DNA from 3 places in the Psychrobacillus sp. NPDC093180 genome. Region 2 is predicted to be linked to each of the others. Evidence: riboswitches for the same ligand, from Rfam matches in the RefSeq annotation. Region 2 holds a riboswitch; each other region holds the start of a gene.
What was found. A riboswitch is a leader RNA that binds a small molecule or an ion and turns the genes downstream of it on or off. The one in region 2 is predicted to bind S-adenosylmethionine.

Region 1 (3,280 bases), on a different contig from region 2:
CGCTTGGATAGAACTTATACTTTCGCGTTTCAATAAGAGAAGTTCTCCGATGCGTAATGCTTGTTTCTTAGACAGAATTCTTTTTTCATCCTCTACAATTCCGTCCAAGTCTTTTACATGGGCTAAGCCAATCGTTCTCCTAATTAACTCACAACCAGCAAAACCAAGAGTATCTCGGAAAATCTTATTCAATACATAAGCTTTAAATCCTTTTGTATCTTTATATGATTCCACCGCCTTGTTTTCCCAAAGTTCCGAAAAATCAGCAGAAAATACTTCCCATGTTTGTTCAATATGGCGGAGGATTACATCTCGCTGCTCTCCTTCTCTTGTAATCGTTTGAACAATTAAATTGGCTAAAAATAAGCCCACGTCAAATCCAATTGGCCCATAAAAAGCGAATTCCGGATCAATTACTTTCGTTTCCGTTTCACTCGCAAAAATACTTCCTGTATGCAAATCTCCGTGCAGTAAAGCCTCTGCTTCTGTTAAAAAGCTTTTCTTTAATTTTGCCACTTCTAATTTTAGAAGTTCATTATTCCAAATGGCTTCCACCTCTGCTCGCAAGGAAGGTTCAAAATCATTTGTTTCATGGTCAAAAAATGGATCTGTAAAAATTAAATCCTCTGTAATTTTACATAGCTCTGGATTGGAAAACTCTGAAACTAGTTTCTTTTTTTCAAATGGATGCAATGCAAAATCAGACGTATGGAATAAGGTTTGCGCAAGATATTTCCCAATATCGGTCGCTAACTTTGGATAGGACTCAAGGCCGATCAATCCTTCCCTTGCAATAGTGAGACGGGATAAGTCCTCCATCACGGTAATCGCCAATTCTTCATCAATTGCGTATACTTCTGGTACTAGTCCTGCTGCAAATTCCCCGTGTTTTTTAAGAGCAGTTGCTTCAATTAGCGCACGCTTCAATGTTAGTGGCCAGCTTTCACCAACTACCTTTGCATAGGGTAATGCTTGTTTTAAAATGATACCCTTCCCGCTTCTCAAGTCCTTAATGTGAAAAACATAATTCAGATTACCATCGCCAATTTCACTACAAGTAAGTTGCGCATCATCCGAAAAAAGGTTCAAATTTTTTGCGTATATGATAGCCTGCTCTTCTGTTAAAGATTCATATTGTTTCTTCGTGGCAATTGTCATTTTTCTCTACCTTCCTTTTACAAAATAAAAAACCTCTTTCCAAAGAAAGAGGCGTAGAATAAGAGACTTCTCGCCTCTTATCTTTCAGAAAGTTTCCTTTCTGATGGAATTAGCACCGTGCCTTAAGAGATCTTCATCTCGGCGCAAAAAGCGCCCCGTCTCACAACGGTATTACGGTCGGTTGCTGGGCTTCATCGGGCCATTACCCTCTGCCTGCTCTTGATAAGAGTGCTATTATTTTTCACGTAATGTTATTTGATTAGAATCCTAGCATACTCAAAAAAGAATTGTCAATTACCTTTTTAAATTTTATAAAAAATCTAAATACTGTATTGACATAATACCCGTTGCATGAAATAATCATTATTAATTTGACAATATAACGTAATTTTAATTGAATAATTTTTCTTATTTAGAGCAGGTGGAGGGACGAGCCCTATGATACCCGGCAACCGATTCAGTAATTGAACACGGTGCTAATTCTTGCAGTCAGTTGACTGAGAAATAAGAAGTTGTTAACTACTTAACCTCTTCTTGTTTGAAGAGGTTTTTTATATTATTGGGCAATTTATATTAAAGGAGATTGAAATTATGAGTGGAGTAACTTCTGTTTATCAATTATACGGAAAGCCTGGATCATTCGAAAAAAAAGCAGAAGGCATCGCTTTAGGTCTAACAATTGGTTCATGGACCGATTTACCTTTACTGGAACAAGAACAATTAAAACAGCATAAAGGGAATGTTGTTTCGATTAAGGAATATGAAAATATACAACACCCAACCAAATTAGATCAAATAAAAGCAGAGATAAAGATAGAATATCCTAGTGTCAACTTTTCACCAGATTTACCTGCCATACTAACAACTGTTTTTGGCAAATTATCATTAGACGGTGAAGTGAAACTATTAGACTTAGAATTTTCTCCAGAGCTATTAGCAAATTTTCCAGGACCGAGGTTTGGTATTGAGCAAATAAGAAACGTATTAAATGTACATAATCGACCACTCATCATGAGCATTTTCAAAGGAGTCATTGGAAGGGACATCGATTATTTAGCAGAACAGCTTCGACATCAAGCACTTGGAGGGGTAGATTTAGTAAAAGACGATGAGATTCTTTTCGACAATCCATTAACCCCTTTTGAAAAACGAATTACAACTGCCAAGGAAGTATTGCGTCAAGTGTATGAAGAAACTGGACATCGTACACTTTATGCGGTGAATTTATCAGGACGAACGTCTGGTTTACGAGAAAAGGCTAAAATGGCGAAAGAACTCGGTGCAGATGCTTTACTACTAAATGTCCATGCATACGGACTGGATGTACTTCAAGAACTAGCTGAAGACGATGATATCCAACTACCATTAATGTCACATCCCGCATATAGCGGGGCATTCACTTCTTCTCCATTTTATGGTGTGGCAACATCCCTTTTACTTGGCAAATTAACACGGTATGCGGGAGCAGATTTTTCGTTATTTCCTTCTCCGTACGGAAGTGTTGCACTTGAGAAAAATGCAGCTCTTTCTCTAGGTGAAGAATTAACGAAAGCAAGTGCTGTAAAACGAACTTTCCCAGTTCCTTCTGCTGGCATACATCCAAGCTTAGTACCTCTATTAATGCAGGACTTTGGAGTTGATAGCATTATTAATGCTGGGGGCGGGGTACATGGACATCCTGCTGGTGCAATTGGCGGAGGGCGTGCCTTCAGACAAGCGGTGGAAGCGGTGCTTGCAGGAATTCCACTTACAGAAGCAGCAAAGCAGCATGTTGAACTCAAATCAGCAATCGAATTATGGGGGTAAACACAATGAAAAAATTAGTCATCTTTTGCGATTTTGATGGTACTATCACAACTCAAGATAATATCATCTCGATTATGAAAAAATTTGCTCCCCCTGAATATTTACCGATCAAAGAGAATATTTTGGCACAGAAACAATCGATCCGTGAAGGAGTAGCTCAAATGTTTGCACTACTACCTACTTCATTGAAAGATCAAATTGTTTCATATTTACTTGAACATGCACAAATACGCAAAGGCTTTGCTGAATTCGTTTCTTATACAAAACAACATAATATCCCACTTTATATTGTGAGTGGTGGAATTGACTTTTTTGT
Region 2 (3,280 bases):
CGAAAGCAAACGCGATGAACACTAACGGTCAAAGTCAAATGCGTGAATTGAAATCATCATTTCATAATTGGGAATCCAATTTGAAGTCAATGTCCGATGTTGTTGGTACTTTAGAAAGCAAAGTAAAAGCAATCGGAGGGGTCATGGAAACGATTATGGAAATTTCGGCGCAAACAAATTTACTTGCTTTAAATGCTAGTATCGAAGCAGCAAGAGCTGGCGAACATGGAAAAGGTTTTGCGGTAGTTGCAGAGGAAGTAAGAAAACTGGCAGAGCAATCTGCCAGAGCTACTGATGAAGTCAAAAAGACAATAACTGAGCTACAGCAAGAATCCGTTTTAGTTAGCAAGCAGATGAACGAAACAAGAGAAACATTCCAAGCTCAGGGCACGGTTGTAACAGATACACAAATTACTTTTGAAGAAATCTCAGCTTTAATGGCGAATATGCAGACTTCCATTGATGAAGTATCCGAGGAAATTGAACAGGTTTCCAAGTATAAAGAACAAGTAGTGGAAACGATTCAACTGATGGCAGCAACTTCTCAGCAAACGGCAGCTGCTTGTGAAGAAGTAAGTGCATCGTCTGATGAACAACTTCGCGCGATCCAATCTGTAGCAGAATCTTCAGAGACACTAACAGAACTAAGTGAGAAATTAACAGAGGCGGTAAATCGCTTTAAAGTCTAAAATCAATTAGTAAACCCTTTCGAATGGAGAATGCTCTATTCGGAAGGGTTTTGTGAAATCAAACTATATCTGATATTTTTCAGAAAGTATTAAAATTCTATGCAAACAAGCTTGTTCTTAAATTGAATGAAAAGCATGAATAAAGACCTTACTACTAGAATATCTTTTACTATAATCTTTTTATTAATTTCAAATGTTGCATAAATATTTGGCGCATGGTAGTATTTACTAGATTACATAAACCAACAAATTAATATTCTTATCAAGAGAAGCAGAGGGATATGGCCCTGTGAAGCTTCAGCAACCTCTGATATTGTCAGAAAGGTGCTAACTCCTACAAGATTTTTTGTCTTGAGAGATAAGAACTGAGAGCTATTTATAAAACCTCTTTTCTTATCCATAAGAAAAGAGGTTTTTTTATGTTACATAGAAAGGAAGAGGAAGACAATGCCGATTAATGTACCAAAACAGTTGCCAGCAACAGAATTACTTAAAAAAGAAAAAATATTTGTGATGGATGAGGAGCGTGCGGTAGCACAGGATATACGTCCATTAAATATTATTATATTAAATTTAATGCCCGAGAAAGAAAGAACAGAATTGCAGCTTTTAAGATTATTAGGGAACACACCATTGCAAGTGAATATTGAGTTTATGCATATGGCTACACATGAATCGAAAAATGTTAGTAAAACCCACTTAAATACGTTTTACACAACGTTTGAGGATATCAAGCATCGAAAATATGATGGGATGATTATAACAGGAGCTCCAATTGAGCATTTAGCATTTGAAGACGTAAATTACTGGGAAGAGATGGTCCAAATAATGGATTGGACCAAAACGAATGTGACCTCTGTATTAAATATTTGCTGGGGGGCACAAGCTGCTTTATACCATCACTATGGAATCGGAAAATATGAATTACCAAAGAAATGTTTTGGGGTGTTTGCTCATCGATTATCTGATTTAACAGTAGATTTAGTACGGGGATTTAATGATGTTTTTCACGCACCGGTATCTCGCTTTACATCTGTTTCTTATGAAGAAATAAAAAAACATCCAGAACTAAACTTACTTTCTATCTCTGATGAATCTGGTGTATTTCTTGTTATTTCGAATGATGCAAAACAAATTATGGTTACCGGTCATTTAGAATATGATGCGACTACTTTAGCGGATGAATATAACCGTGATCTATCTAAAGGAATTGATATGGATGTGCCTGCTAATTATTTCCCTAATGACGACCCGGCAAACGAGCCATTAAATACATGGCGTTCTCATACACATTTACTATTTTCGAACTGGTTGAATTATTACGTATACCAAGCAACACCTTTTGAATGGGAATAAAAAACACAGAGCGTTCGCTCTGTGTTTTGTTTATCTAAAAATACGATCAATTTCTGCTACCTCAGTAGGTGTTAGCTGCACTTCTAATGTTTTGATATTAGCTAAAACTTGCTCCGGTTTTTTAGCTCCAGGTATGATTACATCGATACCCTGTTGAGATAAATACCAGGCAAGCACAATATTTGAAACCTCGGCATCTTTATCATTAGCTATTTGGCGCAATTGTTCTACTTTTTCTAAGTTACGCACAAATGCTTCTCCTTGAAATAATGGATTTTTTGAACGGCCATCTTCAAATGTACTATTTTTATCGAACTTTCCTGTCAATAAACCAGAAGCTAGTGGGAAATAAGGTATAAAAGAAATAGTATACTCTCTTGTATATGGCAGAAATTCATTTTCTGCATCACGTTTTAATAGATTGTAACCCGATTGGAGAACATCAATATAGCCATCTTGGTTACCTTCTTTTAGTTGCTCCAAAGTAAAATTCGATACACCAATGGCACGTATTTTTCCTTCCTCTTTTAAACGGTGAAGTGCCCCAATAGCTTCTGCTTTTGGCGTGTTTTCATCTGGGTAGTGTATATAAAATAAATCAATATAATCTGTTTGCAGGCTACGCAAGCTATTTTCGACTGTTTCTCTCAAAAACTTAGGAGAGTTGTCTATTAGAACTTGGTCATTTTCCAATTTATGCCCGCCTTTTGAAGCTATAACAATGTCATGACGGTTCTTACTTTCTTTTAATACTTCTCCAATTAACTCTTCTGATCTTCCTTTACCATAGATGAAAGCTGTATCTAAAAAGTCGATTCCATTATTAATTGCTGTGCGAACAATCTCCTTTCCAGTCTCATCGTTTAAATTGGGAAAAAGATTATGCCCTCCTACTGCATTTGTACCAAGCCCTACTGGATTTACGAATAGACCCGTCTTACCAATCTCTACTTTAGCTACCATAATCGTCATAACAACTCCTTGTTAGAATATTCTCTATTATCTTACCAGTAATACGAACTAAAGTGATAGGAATTGCTACTATATAATTCTCTAAAGAGAAAGAATTGGTCAGGGAAGTCTCCTATTGCTTTTTTATACTATATTTTAACAAAGAAGCAAACATAACATTCAAAAGTTTCTAGATAGCTGATATTAGTAAAGTAGAAGGATAATATATCTTTAATGACGAATATTCATAAAGATAACAAGAAATTAGTATTGAAGGAAAAGGT
Region 3 (3,280 bases), on a different contig from region 2:
ATTTTTCAATGTTTTAATAACAGGAACTCCACCAGCTGTAGTTGCTTCATACCCGACAAATACACCACGTGATTTGGCACGCTCTTGTAGGGGAATGCTGTATTTGGAGAACATCACTTTATTTGCTGTAATGACATGACATCCTTTATCGATTGCTCGACATAAATAGCTATACGCTGGTTCTTCATTGACAATCGCTTCAAAAACTACTTGTAAACCTGGAATATTAATAATGTCCTCGAAGTTATCTGTCACTAGCACACCAGGGGTTGCTATTCTTTCTTTTGCTAAGTTATTGACAAGAATAGCGCTAATTTCAATATCCAATCCTAGCGATTTTTTTAAGTCTTCTTTTTTTTCATTGACAATATGATAGATCCCTTGGCCGACTGTTCCAAAACCTAAGATTGCTGCTTTTATTTTCGCCATACTTTCTCCTCCAACTAAATCTGCACAATTGAGCTTTTTACATATTGTAGACTATTTCAGCCCAATTAACAACAAAATTCTATCTAGAGAGGACATTTGTTTTTTCCACAAGTACTTTATCCAAAGCATTTTGTAAGTCCTCTACCGCCTCTAACCCAACAGACAAGCGGATTAGATCCTCTGTAACACCTGTTTTCACTAAATCTTCTGGTGTTAGCTGTTGATGTGTTGTAGATGCTGGGTGAATAATTAATGATTTTGCATCTCCAACATTTGCTACATGCGACCAAATTTCAATATTATCAATAATACGTCGCCCTGCTTCTTTTCCACCTTTTACACCAAAGTTTAAAATAGAGCCGAAGCCGTTTTGTAAATACTTTTTCGCCAGTTCATGAGAAGGATGATCTTCCAATCCCAAATAGTTCACCCATTCTACACCTTCGTGGTTCACTAAGAACTCTGCAATTTTTTGTGCGTTTTCGTTGTGTTTAGGCACTCGAAGATGCAGCGTTTCTAACCCTTGTAAAAATGAAAAAGCGGCTTCTGGACTTAATGAAGGACCGAAATCACGTAAAAGCTGTACACGTAATTTAATCGCAAAAGCTACGTTCGGTACATCGATCCCATAACGTAACCCGTGATATGTTACGTCCGGCTCTGTAAACCCAGGGAACTTATCAGAATTCCAGTCGAAGTTTCCTCCGTCTACTACAATTCCACCAATCGTTGTTCCATGTCCACCAATCCATTTCGTAGCTGAATGGATTACAACATGAGCACCATGCTTAATCGGGTTCGTTCCATATGGAGTCGCAAATGTGTTATCTATTAAAAGCGGAACTCCTACTTCATTCGCGATAGCTCCCACTTTTTCTATATCTAGTATGTTTAAGCTTGGGTTTCCAATCGTTTCCGCAAAGAAGCCTTTTGTTTTATCCGTTACTGCAGCTCGGAAGTTTTCCGGATTATTGGCATCCACGAATTTTACCGTAATGCCGTAACGAGGCAATGTATGTGCGAATAAATTAAATGTACCGCCGTATAAGTTTTCTGCTGCAATTATTTCGTCCCCTGCTCCCGCAATATTCAAAATCGAGAATGCAATGGCTGCCATACCCGAAGATACTGCAACTGCTGCTGTTCCACCTTCAAGAAGCGCAACTCGTTGTTCAAAAACATCGACAGTCGGATTCATAATACGAGAGTAAATATTACCCGTTTCTTTTAATGCAAAAAGATTTTGTGCATGCTCCGTATCGCGGAACACGTAAGAAGTCGTTTTGTGAATAGGTACCGCTCGAGAACCTGTTACTGGATCTGGTTGCTGACCGCCATGCAAAAGAACTGTTTCTTTTTGAAGATTTGTCATTTTGAATTCCTCCTAGAAAATAGTTTAGATGGACGCATTGGGAAACGGGGAAAGATTTTTAGGACAAACAAAAACCCCACTTCGATTAAGAAGAGGGGTGCAGTTTCGCATGTTCCTCCTCTTATCTTCCAAATTCACGTAAATGAATTTGTAGGAATTAGCACCTTTCCGAGTTTAGAACTCGGTGGTTGCCGGGCATCGCAGGGCCTATTCCCTCCGCCACTCTTGATAAGAGTATTTGATTTAGTTTTCCATCTTGATACAAAGTATAAGATTCTATGAATCTGTTCGTCAAGTGTTTTTCTAAAAAATTCTGAAACTTCTTTGATAGTTGAACGTTTAATGTATTGTAGTTATTAGACTCGGAGGTGATATGATGGCAGTTTGGATTTTGACTATATTAATTATTAGCTACCTAATCGGAGCAATCCACGGTTCGAAAGTTGCGCAAATTATTAGTGGTGTCAACATAAAGAAAGAAGGGCTTAAAAACTCTGGCGCTTCCAATGCGGCAATTGTCCTAGGGATGAAGTATGGTATTCTAGTTGCTCTAATTGATATTTTAAAAGGTGTTCTCGTTATTATCGGCATTCGCTTTTGCCTATCGCAATACGGTAATTTTTCCGCTGTGGAACAGGATTTATTGCTTTATTTAGCTGGGGCTGCTGTTATTTTAGGACATAATTTCCCGGTTTATACTGGATTTAAAGGTGGAAAAGGGACTGCTTCGATTATTGGTATTTTATTTGCTATTTATTGGCCAATTGGACTTATCGGACTTTTATTATTAATAGGTACGACTTTTTTAACGGATTTTTTATTGATTGGTGTATTTGTCTTTTATGCAGTATTTATCGTTGCTTCCATTTGGTTTGCAGAGGGAGCAGCACCTATTGCTATAGCTGGTTTTTTATTTATCATGGCTGTTGTTTTACATATCGAAAATTTTCGTCGTCTAGTCCGTAAAGAAGAACCAAGAATATCCGCCTTCTTGAAGAAAAAGAAGCCGTCCGTGTGAATGCAATGAAGAGAAAAATGAGGTGGATCGTGCTTATTCCTTTACTAGTAGTTGTTTCAGGCGGATTTGGTATGTGGATGGTGACGAATAAATGGCTAGATGACGGTTTAGAGCCAAAAGCAGATGGATCCAATGAATACGCCATCGTGCTTGGCGCAAAAGTGAAGAAAGGAAATGTCCCTTCCCTTTCACTTCATTACCGTTTGGAAGCGGCGCTAGCATATGCTATAGAGCATCCCCATGTGAAGCTTGTTGTATCTGGCGGACAAGGTCCCGATGAAGATATCGAGGAAGCGATTGTTATGAAAAATTTTCTTTTGGAAAATGGGGTAGCCGAAGAGCGAATTATCGTGGAAAAACAGTCAACCTCTACTTATGAAAACTTAAAGTTTTCGCAGGAGCTACTACCAGAAGAGGTGGATTCAGTAACAATTATTACGAGTGATTATCATTTACATCGG

Region 1: another riboswitch for S-adenosylmethionine. It lies ahead of mtnW (2,3-diketo-5-methylthiopentyl-1-phosphate enolase); the one in region 2 lies ahead of metA (homoserine O-acetyltransferase MetA).
Region 3: another riboswitch for S-adenosylmethionine. It lies ahead of ACIP9W_RS14735 (O-acetylhomoserine aminocarboxypropyltransferase/cysteine synthase family protein); the one in region 2 lies ahead of metA (homoserine O-acetyltransferase MetA).

Annotation. Positions count from the first base shown of each region.
Region 1 is NZ_JBIVOJ010000015.1:69,279-72,558, reverse strand. Features, by position in the region: gene mtnK (S-methyl-5-thioribose kinase) at 1-1,158, opposite strand, end outside; SAM riboswitch class I at 1,233-1,387, opposite strand; SAM riboswitch class I at 1,564-1,669, shown strand; gene mtnW (2,3-diketo-5-methylthiopentyl-1-phosphate enolase) at 1,750-2,964, shown strand; gene ACIP9W_RS19270 (2-hydroxy-3-keto-5-methylthiopentenyl-1-phosphate phosphatase) at 2,970-3,280, shown strand, end outside.
Region 2 is NZ_JBIVOJ010000004.1:190,917-194,196, forward strand. Features, by position in the region: gene ACIP9W_RS08055 (methyl-accepting chemotaxis protein) at 1-689, shown strand, start outside; SAM riboswitch class I at 946-1,054, shown strand; gene metA (homoserine O-acetyltransferase MetA) at 1,137-2,045, shown strand; gene ACIP9W_RS08065 (aldo/keto reductase) at 2,076-3,008, opposite strand.
Region 3 is NZ_JBIVOJ010000009.1:115,923-119,202, forward strand. Features, by position in the region: gene ACIP9W_RS14730 (homoserine dehydrogenase) at 1-429, opposite strand, end outside; gene ACIP9W_RS14735 (O-acetylhomoserine aminocarboxypropyltransferase/cysteine synthase family protein) at 509-1,801, opposite strand; SAM riboswitch class I at 1,920-2,036, opposite strand; gene ACIP9W_RS14740 (glycerol-3-phosphate acyltransferase) at 2,175-2,819, shown strand; gene ACIP9W_RS14745 (YdcF family protein) at 2,825-3,280, shown strand, end outside.